Regions from separate parts of the Paenarthrobacter ilicis genome, predicted to be linked through region 4. Evidence: riboswitches for the same ligand, from Rfam matches in the RefSeq annotation. Region 4 holds a riboswitch; each other region holds the start of a gene.
The links. Region 4 has a riboswitch for S-adenosylmethionine ahead of JOE60_RS11640 (aminotransferase class V-fold PLP-dependent enzyme). Riboswitches for the same ligand answer to the same signal wherever they lie in the genome.
Positions count from the first base shown of each region.

Region 1: it holds a riboswitch for S-adenosylmethionine, as region 4 does, so the genes downstream of both, metX (homoserine O-acetyltransferase MetX) here and JOE60_RS11640 (aminotransferase class V-fold PLP-dependent enzyme) in region 4, are expected to answer to the same signal.
Region 2: it holds a riboswitch for S-adenosylmethionine, as region 4 does, so the genes downstream of both, JOE60_RS15990 (DUF1737 domain-containing protein) here and JOE60_RS11640 (aminotransferase class V-fold PLP-dependent enzyme) in region 4, are expected to answer to the same signal.
Region 3: it holds a riboswitch for S-adenosylmethionine, as region 4 does, so the genes downstream of both, JOE60_RS08375 (LLM class flavin-dependent oxidoreductase) here and JOE60_RS11640 (aminotransferase class V-fold PLP-dependent enzyme) in region 4, are expected to answer to the same signal.

Region 1 is NZ_JAFBCD010000001.1:1,390,944-1,394,718, reverse strand. It holds gene JOE60_RS06370 (hypothetical protein) at 1-3, shown strand, start outside; gene metX (homoserine O-acetyltransferase MetX) at 25-1,146, opposite strand; SAM riboswitch class IV at 1,160-1,276, opposite strand; gene JOE60_RS06360 (bifunctional o-acetylhomoserine/o-acetylserine sulfhydrylase) at 1,465-2,781, opposite strand; gene JOE60_RS06355 (VOC family protein) at 3,008-3,646, shown strand; gene JOE60_RS06350 (CPBP family intramembrane glutamic endopeptidase) at 3,769-3,775, opposite strand, start outside.
Region 2 is NZ_JAFBCD010000001.1:3,499,539-3,503,313, forward strand. It holds gene JOE60_RS15980 (aromatic amino acid ammonia-lyase) at 1-202, opposite strand, end outside; gene JOE60_RS15985 (NtaA/DmoA family FMN-dependent monooxygenase) at 202-1,530, opposite strand; SAM riboswitch class IV at 1,696-1,809, shown strand; gene JOE60_RS15990 (DUF1737 domain-containing protein) at 1,823-2,083, shown strand; gene JOE60_RS15995 (rhodanese-like domain-containing protein) at 2,080-2,490, shown strand; gene JOE60_RS16000 (O-succinylhomoserine sulfhydrylase) at 2,491-3,699, shown strand.
Region 3 is NZ_JAFBCD010000001.1:1,831,210-1,834,984, forward strand. It holds gene JOE60_RS08365 (rhodanese-like domain-containing protein) at 1-142, opposite strand, end outside; gene JOE60_RS08370 (LLM class flavin-dependent oxidoreductase) at 184-1,323, opposite strand; SAM riboswitch class IV at 1,546-1,655, shown strand; gene JOE60_RS08375 (LLM class flavin-dependent oxidoreductase) at 1,692-2,789, shown strand; gene JOE60_RS08380 (NtaA/DmoA family FMN-dependent monooxygenase) at 2,838-3,775, shown strand, end outside.
Region 4 is NZ_JAFBCD010000001.1:2,546,666-2,550,440, reverse strand. It holds gene JOE60_RS11645 (class I SAM-dependent methyltransferase) at 1-86, opposite strand, end outside; gene JOE60_RS11640 (aminotransferase class V-fold PLP-dependent enzyme) at 224-1,618, opposite strand; SAM riboswitch class IV at 1,652-1,765, opposite strand; gene hisN (histidinol-phosphatase) at 1,939-2,751, opposite strand; gene rsgA (ribosome small subunit-dependent GTPase A) at 2,806-3,775, opposite strand, start outside.

The DNA.
Region 1 (3,775 bases), 1.2 Mb from region 4:
TAGCACTGCCGCCCCGCTGCTGCCTCAGGCGAAGAAGGCCTGGCGGAGTTGGGTTGAGAGTTGGCCGATTTCGGTCAGGAAGCCGTCGTGCCCGATCGGTGCCTGGATGCGGTGAACCTCAACGTCCCCGGGCAGGGCCGCGGCGAGCTCCTCGGACTGGGCCGGGAAGTAGAGCCTGTCCGTATCCACTGCGGCTACAAAGAACTCTGCCGTGGCACGTGACAGTGCGACCTCCAGGTTTCCGCGGCCGCGCGTTACATCGTGGGACATCAGTGCCTCCGTGATGGCCACGTAGCTGTTGGCGTCGAACCGCTTCACCAGCTTGGTGCCCTGATGGTCGAGGTAGCTTTCCACCTGGTAGCGGCCACGTTCCGCCAGGACCGCTGCCGCGAGGGGAGTCTCCTGATGCTGGGCGTCCCGGCCGAACCGGAGGTCCAGTTCCAGTGCCGAACGGTAGGTGATGTGGGCGATCCTGCGGGCCAGGGCCAAACCGTCCTCGGGGGCCGGACCGCCGTAGTAGTCGCCGTTGTTGAAATGCGGATCCTGCCGGATGGCGAGCGTTTGGGACTGCGCGAATGCGATCTGTTCGGCCGTGCTGTAGGCACCCACGGAGATGACACCGCAGCGTTTCACGCGCTCGGGCAGCGTGACTGCCCATTCCAACGCCCGGGCGCCGCCCATGGAGCCCCCCAGCACTGCGTGCCAGGCGTTGATGCCCAGGACGTCGGCCAGCCGCGCCTCGGCCAGGGTGCTGTCCCGGAGGGTGACCAAGGGGAACCTGGACCCCCAGGGCTTGCCGTCCGGCGCCTCTGTGGACGGGCCGGTACTTCCGTAGCAACCGCCCACGATGTTGATGGACACCACAAAGAACCTGTCGGTGTCCACGGTCGCACCGGGGCCCACCAGCTGTTCCCACCAGCCTTCCTCGGCCGTGTCCCCGCGGGCTACGTGCGTGCTGCCGGTCAGGGCGTGCTGGATGAGCACCGCGTTGGAGGCATCAGCATTCAGCCTGCCCCATGTCTCGTAGCCCAGCACAACGTCCGGCAGGTAGCCGCCGGCCTCCAGCTCCAGGGAACCTATTCTGGCGTACTTGACTGTTCCGTCCTTTTCCCCGGACGTAGGGAGAGCTGTAGCAGTAATGGTCATTCCTTAAAACCTCACCTCGCGCTTGCCTGCCGCCTTGCGTGCGACAGGCCAGGTCTTCACCCGGGGCACCCCGCCGCGGAAGGAGGGTTGCCGGCCAGCAAGCCGGGGCTGTGTGCTGGCACTCATGACCTAATACGTAGAGTCTAGGAAAAAGACCACTGTTCTGGCGAAGAATGTGACACCAGTGTGACGGTTTGGGGCGTCATGGTTCACGGAACAGCCCTCTGGGGCGCCGCCTGACGAATTATCGTCGATCAGGCGGCGCCCTTGGCGTGCTGCCGGGGGCGCGACGGCGTGCCCTGTGCGCGCGTCCTGGCGTCAGGCGCCCTTCGCGGCCCGGAACCCGGCCTCGAGGTCAGCCAGGATGTCATCCACGTGCTCAATGCCCACCGACAAGCGCACCAGTCCCGGGTTGACGCCGGCCACGTTCTGTTGCTCGGCAGTCAGTTGGCTGTGCGTGGTGGACGCCGGGTGGATGACCAAGGAGCGGACGTCACCGATGTTGGCTACGTGGGAGTGCAATTCCAGTCCGTCCACAAAGCGCTTGCCTGCCTCAACGCCGCCCTTGATATTGAAAGCAACGATTGCGCCCGTGCCCTTGGGGCCATACTTCCGGCCACGGTCGTACCACGGGCTGGACGGCAGGCCCGCATAGGCGACCGATTCGACGTCGTCGTGGGCTTCCAGCCACTCGGCCACTTTCGTGGCGTTCTCCACATGCCTCTCCACGCGCAGGCTCAGTGTTTCCAGGCCCTGCGCGATGAGGAAGGCATTGAACGGCGAAACCGCGGAGCCGAGGTCACGAAGCAGTTGGACGCGCGCCTTCAGGACATAGGAGAGGTTGGCGCCCAGGGCTCCGTCCTTGCCCAGGTCCCGGGCGTAGACCAGCCCGTTGTAGCTGGGATCGGGGGTGTTGAACCCGGGGAAGCGCTCCGGGTCCTTGCCGAAATCGAAGTTTCCGGAATCCACGATCACGCCGGCGATTGCCGAGCCGTGGCCGCCGAGGTACTTGGTGGCGGAGTGGACCACAATGTCCGCACCCCACTCGATGGGACGGATCAGGTACGGCGTGGAGAGGGTGTTGTCCACGATCAGCGGCACGCCCGCCTCATGGGCGGTCCGGGCAACGCCTTCAATGTCCAATACGTCCTGGCGGGGATTGGAGACGACCTCGCCGAAGAAGAGCTTGGTGTTGGGCTGAACGGCGTCGCGCCACTGATCCAGGTTGTCCGGATCCTCCACGAAAGTCACGGAAATCCCGAACTTCTTCAGGGTGTGTGCCAGCAGGTTGTAGGTTCCGCCGTAAAGGCTGGGGCTGGCCACGATGTGATCGCCGGCCTCCGCGATGTTCAGGATGGCGAAGGTTTCGGCAGCCTGGCCTGAGCTCAACAGCAGGGCACCGAGGCCACCTTCCAAGCTGGCGATCCGCTGCTCCACGGCCTCCTGGGTGGGGTTTCCGATCCGCGTGTAGATGGGTGCCAGCTCTGCCAGGGCGAAGCGGTTGGCCGCACTCTCAGCGCTGGGAAAAACGAATGACGTGGTCTGGTAGATCGGGAGGGAACGGGCGCCCGTTGCGGCGTCCGGTGCCTGCCCTGCGTGGATCTGGCGTGTTTCGAATGACCATCCTTGTGACATGGAAATCTCCTTTTAGTGGCGCACGGAATCAGGGTGAATGACAGTGTGGTGTGAGCTGTCGCCAGTCTAGGAAGCGTCCGGGGCCTTGGACAGCTTTATGACGCTGCCGGTATCTTTCTGTCGTAACGCGTCATTCCATGACGCTCCCATACCCCGCGAGCCATGTCCTATGTTAGTTAGGCATGGCTTAGCTGAGACCCGAATCACAAAGTGCCAAGATGAAGCCATGCGCATGGATCACGTCTCTTACGCCTGTGAACGAGATGGCCTTTTGGCCACTACCGAACGAATTTCCGCGGCTCTCGGAGTGGACGCAGTCCGGGGTGGAGTGCACCCGCGCTTCGGCACCCGGAACATGATCATTCCCCTCGCGGACAACAAGTACCTTGAAGTGGTGGAGGTCCTGGACCACCCCGCTTCAGACAAAGCACCTTTTGGCCAGGCAGTAAGGGCCCGCTCGGCTGCCGGTGGCGGCTGGATGGGCTGGTGCGTGGCTGTGGATGACCTGGCCCCCTTCGAAGAGCGCCTGGGACGCGCCGCTGTCCCGGGCAACCGGAAATTCCCGGACGGCCGCGAGTTGGTCTGGCAGCAGATTGGCATCCTCGGCCTGATCGCTGATCCCCAGGTGCCGTACCTGCTCAAATGGGAGGGCGACCCCACCCTGCACCCGTCCAGGGCGTACGAAAGTGAAGTCAAGATGTCCAGCCTCACCATCGCCGGCTCGGCAGAACGCGTCACCGAATGGTTGGGCGAGCCAGTGGAGAAGCCACTGGAGGACGTAGCTGTTCAGTGGATTGCTCCGCGTGGAACGCCCGGCATCATGGCGGTCACGTTCGAAACCGCCTCAGGGGCAGTCACCATCTGACCCTGTCCGCCCCGGCATCGTCCCTCACGGGAGCGGTCCTGCCCGGAAACTTCGGCCGCCATCAGCGGGTGCCAATGACGTCACCCATCGATGGCGGCCGGATACATTTAAGGGCCTTGCGCTTAACCT
Region 2 (3,775 bases), 950 kb from region 4:
GGCCCGACCCCAGCAGGGTGTTCAGCCCATAGACGCGTTGACCGGAGGAAGCAGCGCGCTCCACCACTTCACGGGATCGGCCAATGAGGGCCAGGACGTCCTGGGTGAGCTCCACCCGTGCTAGGGAATCGGACGCAGCCCGGGCAATATCCCCAGCACGGACATGTGCCGTTCCCAGCAGGAGAGTGTCATGTGACGCCATCAGAAATCCAGGAGGTTCTGGCGGAAGCCACCGTTGCCGTAACTCTTCCTCAACAGGCCGCGGCGGCGCAGCTCGGGGGTGAGCTTGTCCAGAACGCCGTGGACTGTGGCGGGATCCACGAAGCCGGAGAAGAGGAAACCGTCGCCGCCCACGGCAGCACCCGTTTCTTCCAGATAATCGGCAATCTCCTCCGCGGTGCCAATGATCGAATCGCCAGCGCCGCCGCTGCGGGCCTGGAGGATCTGCCGGAGCGTGGACCCGGGAGGAGCCGCCTTGGCGAAGTGCTCCAGCGTGCCTTGATTGCTGTTGGTGCTCAATTCCGGCAACGGAGCGTCCAGGTCGAATTGCTTGAAGTCGATCACCGAAAGATAGGAGATGGAATTCAGCTGGCTGTCGATGTCGCGCTGGGTCAGTTCCCGCCGCTGGGCACGGAGTTCCCGGGCTTCAGCGGTGGTTCCCACCACGGTGGGCTTCAGAACAAAAAGTACCTTGACGGCGTCGGGATCCCTTCCTGCCTTGGTGGCCTCGGTACGGATCGAATCACGGTAGGCCTTCATGCCGTCCACACCGCGGGCCAAGGCGATGGCCACGTCCGCGTGCCCACCTGCGAAAGCCTTGCCGCGGGGAGAGGCGCCGGCTTGAACCAGCACGGGCTCCTCGGGCAGGGGTGCAGTGTTCAGCGGGCCCCGGACGGAGAAGAAATCACCGGTGTGATGGATGGGATGCACTTTGTTGTGATCGGCGAAGACGCCGGCGGAGCTGTCCTCACGGATCGCGTCAGGTTCCCAGCTACGCCACAGCTGCCTGACCACGTCCACGAATTCCTCAGCCTTTTCGTACCGTAGGTCGTGCTCGATCTGCTGGTCCAACCCGTAGTTTTGCGCGGCGAGGTCGCTGCCGGAGGTCACCACGTTCCAGCCCAACTGGCCGTCGGAGAAGTGCTGCAGGGTGGCCAGCAGCCGTGCAGCAGTAAACGGCGGGTAGAAGGAAGCACTGACGGTGGGAACAATGCCCAGGTGCTGGGTGGCTGAGAGCAGGTACGGAACCAACGCCAAAGGATCGTGCTTGGGCGCGAAGGATGCGTGGGCCAGGGAAACCTCGGCCGTGCCCCCGTAGGTGTCCGGAACAGTCAGCGAATCCTCAATGATGAACAGGTCCAGGCCGGATCGCTCGAACGCGCGCACCGCCTCCTGGTACAGGGCTGGCTTCTTCCAGTCATAGCCCAGGCTGTAGCCCGGAGTTCCCCAGCCCTGGACGCCAAATCCGTGGCCTACAAACCATCCAAAATGCAGCATGGGCTCGAGTGTAGAACTGCTCTGTCCGTTCACCGCGACCTGATTTCTTGCGAAGTTACAGGGGGACGTACTGCGTCAATTATGCTCCCGGGAGGTCACAAAAGGACCCAGCCCAAGGCATTGCCGGTTACGCAACATGACGGTGGTGATTCTGCCTCCAAGTGCGCCCAAGCGCTGCGAAATGCTACGTTTTTCTTGAGTAATGAGTACCAGCGCGAAGCCCTGACTTGCTGGTCGGCAACCCTCTCTCCGGCGGGGTGCCTCAGGTGACTACTCGGCGTATCGGACAAATTCGAACTGCAAGCGTGACTGAGGAGCACCAGCTATGCCTGAACCCACTGAAGAAAAACTTTCCTACCGCCTGATAACGGGCCCGGATAACCGCGAATTCTGCGAGCGCATCAGCGCGGCCCTGGCTGAAGGCTACGTCCTCCATGGCAGCCCGGCAGCAACGTTCAACGGTGCCCAGGTCATTGTTGCCCAAGCCGTTGTGCTGCCCGCCGCCATCGCGAGTGCCGACGCCGCGGTGGCAACCGCCGTCGACGAATTGGAAGGCGACGACGAAGCATTCGAGGGACACGCATGAGCTACGCAGGTGACCTGAACCCGCAGGATGCGTGGGCCAAGCTTGAGGAGGGCGCCATTTTGGTGGACGTCCGCACCGAAGCCGAATGGGCCCACATCGGCATCCCGGACACCAAGGCAACGGAGAACGATCCCCTGTTCATCCAGTGGAACCTCGCCGGAGGAATCCCCAACCCCAGCTTCATCGAGGACCTGCAGCAGCAGGCTCCGGAGGGTGACGGCGTCGAACTGGTGTTCCTTTGCCGTTCAGGGCAGCGGTCAATCTCCGCCGCCACGGCAGCAACGCAGGCCGGCTTCACCGCCTACAACGTTCTTGAAGGCTTTGAAGGTGAGCCGGACCGCTATGGCGAGCGCACTGTCAATGGTTGGAAAAACCGCGGCCTGCCGACGAACCTGGGGACCAACTAAATGACTTTCAATCCCGACGCCGCCGGCTGGAGCCCCGACACCCAGGCCGTACGCGGTGGACTTGACCGTACCAATTTCCAGGAAACGTCCGAGGCCGTCTTCCTGAACTCCGGCTTCGTTTACGAATCCGCGGCAGCAGCCGAGCGCGCTTTTACGGGCGAGGACGAACGATTCGTCTACTCCCGATACGGCAACCCGTCGGTGGCCACCTTCCAGGAGCGCCTCCGACTGCTGGAAGGCACCGAAGCTTGCTTTGCGACCGCGTCGGGCATGTCCGCGGTCTTCACCGCATTGGGTGCCCTGTTGGCAGCAGGCGACCGTGTGGTGGCCGCCCGGTCACTGTTTGGCTCCTGCTTTGTGATCCTGAACGAAATCCTGCCGCGCTGGGGCGTGGAAACGGTGTTTGTTGATGGCCCGGACCTGGACCAGTGGCGCGAAGCCCTGGCTGAGCCCACCACTGCGGTGTTCTTCGAATCGCCGTCAAACCCCATGCAGGAAATCGTGGATGTTGAAGCGGTCAGCGCGTTGGCCCATGCTGCCGGAGCCACCGTGGTGGTGGACAACGTGTTTGCCACGCCGCTGTTGCAGCGTTGTGGCGACCTGGGCGCTGACGTGATTGTGTACTCGGGGACCAAGCACATTGATGGCCAGGGACGCGTCCTGGGTGGCGCAATCCTGGGTACCAAGGAATTCATCGATGGGCCCGTGAAGCAGCTCATGCGGCACACCGGCCCCGCACTGTCCGCCTTCAACGCATGGGTGCTGACCAAGGGCCTGGAGACCATGGGCCTGCGTGTGGGCCACAGCTCGGCCTCCGCCTTGAAGATCGCGGAATGGCTGGAGCAGCAGCCCGCCATCAGCTGGGTCAAGTACCCGCTGTTGAAGTCCCACCCGCAATATGAGCTCGCGGCACAGCAGATGAAGGCCGGCGGAACAGTGCTGACCTTCGAGTTGTCCCCGTCCTCCGGGCGTTCCGCAAAAGAAGCCGCCTTCGCTTTGCTGGACGGCCTGGGGGTCATCGACATTTCCAACAACCTGGGTGACTCCAAGTCGCTCATCACCCACCCGGCCACCACCACCCACCGCGCCATGGGCCCGGAGGGTCGCGCAGCAATTGGGCTGAGCGATGGCGTGGTGCGGTTGTCCGTGGGCCTTGAGGACGTTGAGGACCTGATTCTGGACCTGGAAAAAGCCCTCAAACAGGTGTAGGGCCGCCACGATGGTGTGGTTCGCCGGGCATCGGTAGGCCAACGCGGCACTTTCTGCTGGATCATCGCCTAGGACA
Region 3 (3,775 bases), 720 kb from region 4:
GGACTGCGCCGGTGCTGGCGCGGCCGCCTTCGCTGCGGACATCGATCAGCAGGGCGCCTTCTTCGATGAGCTTGGCGGCGGCATCGGCGGTGATCAGCTGGGTGTCCTGGACGGGTTCCCGGACTGTGGTTTCGATGGACATGGTGCTCCCTTATATAGGTGGTGGTTGGAAAATCGGAAAAGCTAGAGACCCCATACCTCGGCCAGCAGCTGGTAGGAGTTCTGCCGGTCGGCGGGATCATGGGCAATGGTGGTGATGAGAAGTTCCTGGGCACCCGTGGCCCGCTGCAAAGTGCGGAGTCCTTCGCTGACCTGGTGGGGGTCACCCACGAACCGTGTGTCCAGGCGATCCTTGATGAGCTCCCCGGCTTCGGCGTCCAAGAAAAGCTCCAGCGCATCCTCCGGTGACGGGTACGGGATGGCACCCTGGCCGCTGCGGATCCCGTAAACCCACTGGGCGTAGCCGCGGGCCAGGCGCTGGGCCTGGCGTTCGTCCGGAGCCACCAGCACGTCCGCAGAGACGATCACATGCGGTTCCGGCAAAGCCGCGGAGGGTTCGAAGTGAGCCCTGTACTCGGCGATGGAGTCCAGAACCCCCGCCGGTGCCACGTGGTAGTTCGCGCCGAAGGGGAGGCCCAACTTGCCGGCCAACCGTGCACTGGGTCCGGCTGTTGAGCCGTGGACCCAGAACTGCGGCGCTTGGCCGAGGGCGGGTGTAGCCGTGACTTCCTCGCCGTGTTTGGTCCTGTACTCGCCGGTGAAAAATCCGATGATGTCCTGGATGTCGTTCTCGAAGTTGTCCGTGTCCCCGGGGAAGCGGCCCAGCAGTTCACCCTGCAGCCGGAACTTCCTGGGCAGGACAGCGCCGAAGATGGGGCGCGGCGCGGGGATCAGCAGTCCGTCAACCACTCGATCGGTGGGCTCCGAAGAGTCAGCGGGTACCACTCCCGGAGCCGGATCGCTGGGGGATTTGGGCGGGCCGGAGCGGCCAAAGCCCAAGTCCACGCGGTCCGGGAACACGGCGGCCAGTGTTCCAATGCTCTCCGCAATCTGAAGGGGACGGTAGTTCCCCAGCAGAGTGGCAGCGGTCCCCACCCTGATGGTCTTGGTGGCGGAGGCAACCAACCCGGCCAGAATGTGCGGGGCTGACCCGGCAACGCCGGTGTTGAGGTGGTGCTCGGCCAGCCAATACCGCGAGTAGCCGGAAGCCTCGGCAGCGGCGGCAAGGGCAAGGGTGCTCCGCAGGGCATCGCCGGGAGTCTGACCGGCCGATACCGGGCTCAGGTCAAGGACGGACAGGGGAGTAACTGGAGGCTTCGGCATGGCACGACACTACGGAGCCCCGCGCAGAGGCCAAAGCCGATCCGTCACCCCGCTCAACCGGAGTAAATCCAGCGAAATCCGGCGAAACGGGCCGTCACAACCGACCCTTCCAAAACCCGAAAATGACGATTCCAGCAGCCCTTTGACGTGGTATTTCCCGCCTTGACGCCGCAAGTCCAGCGGTTTGTACATTCCTTGGACAGCCTCCTAGATTCAAGTTCAGGTCAAGAGTCAGCACGCCAAGGACCGGCTCGTGCTGCGGCAACCCTCAGGCATTACGTGGCGGGGTGCTCCGGAAACAGACCAGGCCGCATCTGCGGCAAGTGAATGTCGTCCCGGCCGCTGTGCGGCCTCTGAAAGAGAGAATCATGCCTTCCACTCCTGTACCCGAATTCCGCTCCCGCGTCATCGCGTTGGAGCTCGACGGCGGCGGCGCCCACCCAGCTGCGTGGCGCAAGGCCCACCATGATCCGCAGGCGCTCTTGGGGGGCCAACGGATCCGTGAAACTGTCCAGGCAGCGGACATCGCCGGTTTCCACGTAGCAACCTTCAAGGACACCCGCGTGGTGGACACCGAATCCACTGGAATCGCCGGACGGATCGACGCGATCCAGCGGGCAGCTTTCGCGGCACCCATCACCCGCTCCATCGGCCTGGTCCCCGAAGCCGGAACGCTCTTCACCGAGCCGTTCCATGTAGCCACGCAGCTGGCCAGCCTGGACTACTCCTCCTTGGGGAGGGCGGGTTGGCTGGTCAACGCGGACAACCTCCGTGCCGAGGCCCGTTCTGTTGGCCGTAGTCAGTTGCCGGAAGGCGAGGCAGTCAGCGAAGCCGCAGATGTGGTCCAAGCCAGCCGCCGGCTCTGGGACTCCTGGGAAGACGACGCCGTGATCCGTGACGTCGCCACCGGCCGATACGTGGACCGGGACAAGCTGCACTACGCCGACTTTGAGGGTGAGCGCTTCTCCGTCAAGGGACCGTCCATCATCCCGCGCCCACTCCAAGGGCAGGTAGTGGTGTTCGCGCCCGCCGAGCTGATTCCCGCCGTCGAAGCTGACGTTGCCTTGGTCTCGGCAGCCACCACGGACGCCCTCCCGCAAGCAGCCCAGGCAGCAGCTGCCGCGGGTGCGCCGAGGACCCTGGTGGAGCTGGACGTCATCCTCGATTCCCGTGGACAGGCAGCCGCGGGCCGTCTGGCCGAACTGGACTCGTACGAGGAATGGACAGGCGGAGCCCGCTACGTGGGCAGCGCCGAAGGGCTGGTGGAACTGCTCACCACGCTGTTCGCAGCAGCCGACGGCGTCCGCCTCAAACCAGCGGTCCTGGATGTGGACCTCCCCGAATTGGCCAACAAGGTGCTCCCCGCACTGCGCCGCACCGGGCTGGTGGTAGCGCCGGCCCCGGGAAGCACGTTGCGGGAAAGCTTCGGACTTCCCCGTCCCGTGAACCGCTTCGCCGCGGCCTGAGCTGCGCCCAGACCACACTCCCAAGAGCCACATTCAGAGAGCAGAACCATGACCAACCATCACCGCATCGCAGGCAACGGCCAGATTCAATTCGGTGTCTTCTTCCAAGGCGTCAACCACACCACCGTATGGAAGGACGCACAAAGCGGCTCGCAAACGGACTTCGAATCATTCCGCCGGGTCGCCCAGACAGCTGAACGCGGCCTCTTCTCCGCCTTCTTCCTCGGAGAGGGACTCCGCCTCCGGGAACACCTTGGAAAGATCCACGATCTGGATGTCGTGGGCCGTCCCGACGCGCAGACCGCCCTCGCCGCTCTCGCAGCCATCACCACCAACATCGGTTTGGTGGCGACGCAGAACACCACGTATAACGATCCCGCGGACCTCGCCCACCGCTTGGCCAGTCTGGACCTGCTGTCCGGCGGCCGTGCGGCATGGAACATCGTCACCACGGACAACGCATGGACCGGTGCCAACTTCAGGCGCGGCGGGTTCCTCAAGCACGAGGACCGCTACGTCCGGGCCGAAGCGTTCGTTCAGACAGCAAAAGCCATCTGGGATTCCTGGGCTGACGGCGCAATCGCCGGGTCCCGGAATGATCCACGCTGGCTCCGCGAGGACGCCATCACCACAGTCAAGCGCCAGGACGAGAGTTTCGACGTCGACATCACCGGCAGCCTTCCGCGCTCCAGCCAGCAGCACCCTGTTTTGTTCCAGGCAGGGGACTCGCCGGACGGCCGTGACTTCGCCGTGCGGAACGCCGACGTGATCTTCTCGGCACACCCCGAATTGGAGGATGCCAAGAAATTCCGCGACGACATCGTGGCCCGCACCCTCAAGGCCGGGCGTCCGGCAGATGACGTGAAAATTTTCCCCGGCCAGGAGTTCATCCTCGGTGCCACAGCTGCTGAAGCGGAAGAAAAGCACCAGTGGGTCCGCTCGCTGCAAGTGGGTCCGGAAACCGCAATCGCCTACTTGGAACAGTT
Region 4 (3,775 bases):
CCAGCCTGCAACTTCGGGCCCTTGGGCCCAGCCGGGCCGGGTACTGACCCGACGCCCTTCGGTGCCTTCGGTGAACTGCTGGCCACGCGGATCTCCTTCGCAGGGTGTAAAAGCAAACCCTACGAATTTACCGCAGTGCCGGCCGTTCCACCCCGGGTCGCACGTGCTTGGTCGCACACGCTTGGTCGCACGTGCTTGATCGCCCGAGCTTAATCGCCCGCGCCTAGTCGATGGTGCAGGGAGCGGCGCCAGCGGTTCCCGGAGTGTTCGGTGCCCAGTCCGGGTAGCTGCGGTGATCATTGGCAGGAACCCAGCGGCCCTCATCCACCACGTAATCCCAGCCGAGGCCGTCCACTGTCAGGGCTTCGATGCCGGCCAGAAGCCTGGAGGCATCCTCCAGCCGTGAACCCACGCCGAAGCTGGCGCGGAGCGAGCCCGAGGGCAAACCCAGCCGCTTGAGCAGGGGGTGGGCGCAGAAGCGGCCGTCGCGAAGGCCCACTCCATGTTCCGCTGCCAGATAAGCGGCCACCAAACCGGCGTCGAATCCCTCCACCGAGAAATTAACAACGCCAATGGTGTCCGTAGAGTCGCTGAAGATCTGGTGCACCGTGACGCCGTCCAGGGCTTCCAGTCCGGCTACCAGGTAGCTGCGGATGGCGGCTTCGTGGGCGTGCCATGCTCCTTCGTCCAGAGCGGCCAGGACTTGCGTTGCACGGGCCAGGGTTGCTGCGCCAAGAACGTTCGGCGAACCACCCTCGTGGCGGGCGGGACCGGTGGCCCAGCTCACCGAATCCAAGCGGGCCTCACGTACTGCCCCGCCGCCGGCCAAGTGGGGTGTTCCGGCGTCGAGCCAGTCAGGACGGCCCACTACGACTCCGGCGCCAAAGGGTGCGTACAGCTTGTGGCCGGAGAACACCACATAATCCACGTCTGCCTGCGCGATGTTGATGCGACGGTGTGGCGCCAACTGTGCCGCATCCACCACAATCCGGGCGCCGTATTGATGCGCCAGGGCGGCCAACTCCGCGATGGGCAGAATTTCGCCGGTGACGTTCGACGCTCCCGTAACGGCCAGCAGGCTCACGCCGCCCTGGGCCAGCTCGGCCCGGAGGTTGGCTACCGTCTCCTTCAGCGTCTTGGCTGCCACGACGCTCCTGTGGGGCACAGCCTGCCAGGGGAGAAGGTTGGCGTGGTGCTCAATGTCGAGGTAGAGGACGTCGCCTGCAGGTTCGCCGTCCACCAGGGGGAGGCATCCTGCCAGCAGGTTCAACGAGTCAGTGGTGTTGCGGGTGAAGATCACTACGTCATCAGCGCGGCCGCCCACGAACTCGCGCACGATGTTCCTGGAGTTCTCGTAGACGGATGTACTGATCTGCGACGCAAATCCAGCACCACGGTGGACGCTTGCGTAGTAGGGGAGGACCTCGTTGAGGTAAGCCGACACGATGGTCAGCGCCGGAGCCGAGGCTCCATAGTCCAGGTTTGCGTACCGGACGTGTCCACCCTGGATCAGTGGCGCCTGCAACTCGGCGCCTGTGACGGCCGCCAGTGGGCGCGCAGCAGCAGTGGTGAATGCAGCAGCGGAAGGGATCGGGGATTTAATCGTGGCAGTACTCATCAGACCTCATTCAAGAGGGACGCCCGCAAGGGGAATCCGCGCTTGCCGCATCCGTTCCGGACCGGCCGGGTCGTCACCCGGGGCACCCCACCGCGAATGGAGGGTTGCCGGCCAGCAAACCGGGGTTTAGCGCTGGCACTCGTGACCTGTAAAAAAGATTAGGGCACTCCCGGGAGCTGTCAAAAGCCGGGGGTAAATGTTAAGCCCATTGTTACGTTGGGCCTGATGTGAAGGATCTGGCGAATAAACGAACGGCGGCAGGGCCGAAAAGGGCCCAACCGCCGTCGAATATTCAGTAATGGTTCCAAAGCCGGGTTCTCTTAGAGGAGGTCATCCACTGCCGGATTGAGCCGCTTGAGGACCTCTGAGTGGAGAATCGAGTTCGTGGCAAGTGCGTTGCCCCCGAAGGGTCCGTCTTCGCCTTCCAGGGACGTGAAGCGTCCTCCGGCCTCCGTGACGATGGGAACCAGCGCCGCCATGTCGTAGAGGTTGAGCTCGGGCTCGCAGGCGATGTCGACTGCTCCCTCCGCAACCAGGCAGTATGACCAGAAATCGCCGTAGGCACGTGTACGCCAGATATCCTCTGTGAGCCCTATGAACTCATCGAGGTTGCCGCGTTCCTTCCATCCGGACAGGCTCGAATATGACATGGAGGCATCCGCCAGGGAGGACACATTCGAGACCCTGAGCCGGGTGGCCGAGGCCAGGGAGCGCCCCATATAGGCGCCCATGTCCTTGGCGGCCCACCAACGTTTACCCAGGGCCGGAGCGCTGACGACTCCCACAACCGGCTCGCCTTCGTCCACCAGTGCGATCAGGGTTGCCCATACCGGCACGCCGCGCACAAAGTTCTTGGTTCCATCTATGGGATCGATGATCCAGCGGCGCGAACCGTGGCCGCTGCTGCCGAACTCCTCACCGAGGACGGCATCACGGGGACGGGAGCGGGACAGTTGCCCGCGGATTGCTTCCTCTGCCGCCTTGTCAGCGTCGGTGACCGGGGTCAGGTCCGGCTTGGTCTCGATCTTCAGATCCAGCGCCTTGAAGCGATCCATGGTCTGCGCATCGACGGAATCGGCCAGGACGTGGGCCAGGCGCAAGTCATCGTTGTAGGTGGAAACGGGTTGGGTCATGCCACCAAACTATCCTGAAACGCAAGGATCAGGGGGAGGTGCGGCCCGTAACCATCAGTTGACGGTGCCGAGTTCCTTGGCTTCCTTGGCTTCCAGGCGCGGATCGGCTCCGAGCAGGCGGCGGAGGGACGCCAGCCGGGCCGGACCTGAGGGGCCCGCATGACCATCGGCCACCCAGGAGTCCAAGCCGCAATTGATGGCCGTGGCGTCGTGCTTGCATCCGCGTTCGCAGGTCTCGGTGCCAGGCTCCAGATCGGGGAAGGAATGCAGGATCCTGTCCGGGTCCACATGTGCCAGGCCGAAGGACCTGATGCCCGGCGTGTCAATGATCCAGCTTCCGGAGGGAGCATCAGCCAACTTCAACGCCAAGGCTGAGGACGATGTGTGCCGGCCACGCCCCGTGACGGCATTGACGCCTCCGGTTGCCCTCTCAGCGCCGGTCAGGGCGTTGACCATGGTGGATTTGCCCACGCCGGAGTGTCCCAGCATGACCGTTACCTTGCCGCCCAGGTGTGAGCGAAGCTGGCCCACGGCGTCCCTGTCCAATCGTGCGGAAAGTCCGTCGTCCGATCGGGCATCAATACCGCCGGCCTCTGAATTCGCTGTCCGGCTGATGATGACGGGGAAGTCCAGGCTCAGGTAGTTGGCCAGCAACTCGGTGGGGTCCTTGACGTCCGCCTTGGTGATGAGAAGCAGTGGTTCAATCCCGGCGTCGTAGGCTGCCACCAGGGCCCGGTCAATGAATCCCGTCCGTGGTTCAGGGTTGGCTGCGGCCACCACAATGACCAGTTGATCGGCATTGGCAACCACAACGCGTTCGATCGGATCGGTATCGTCAGCGCTTCGGCGCAGCAGCGTGCGACGTTCCTCCACCCGCACCAACCGGGCCAGCGTGTCTGCGGAGCCGGATACGTCGCCCACCAGGGCTACAAAATCTCCGGGAACCACCGGATTCCGGCGCAGCTCACGGGCGCGGGCGGCGATGATGACCCGCTCGTCGGATGTGTCCTCGTCAACCACGGCC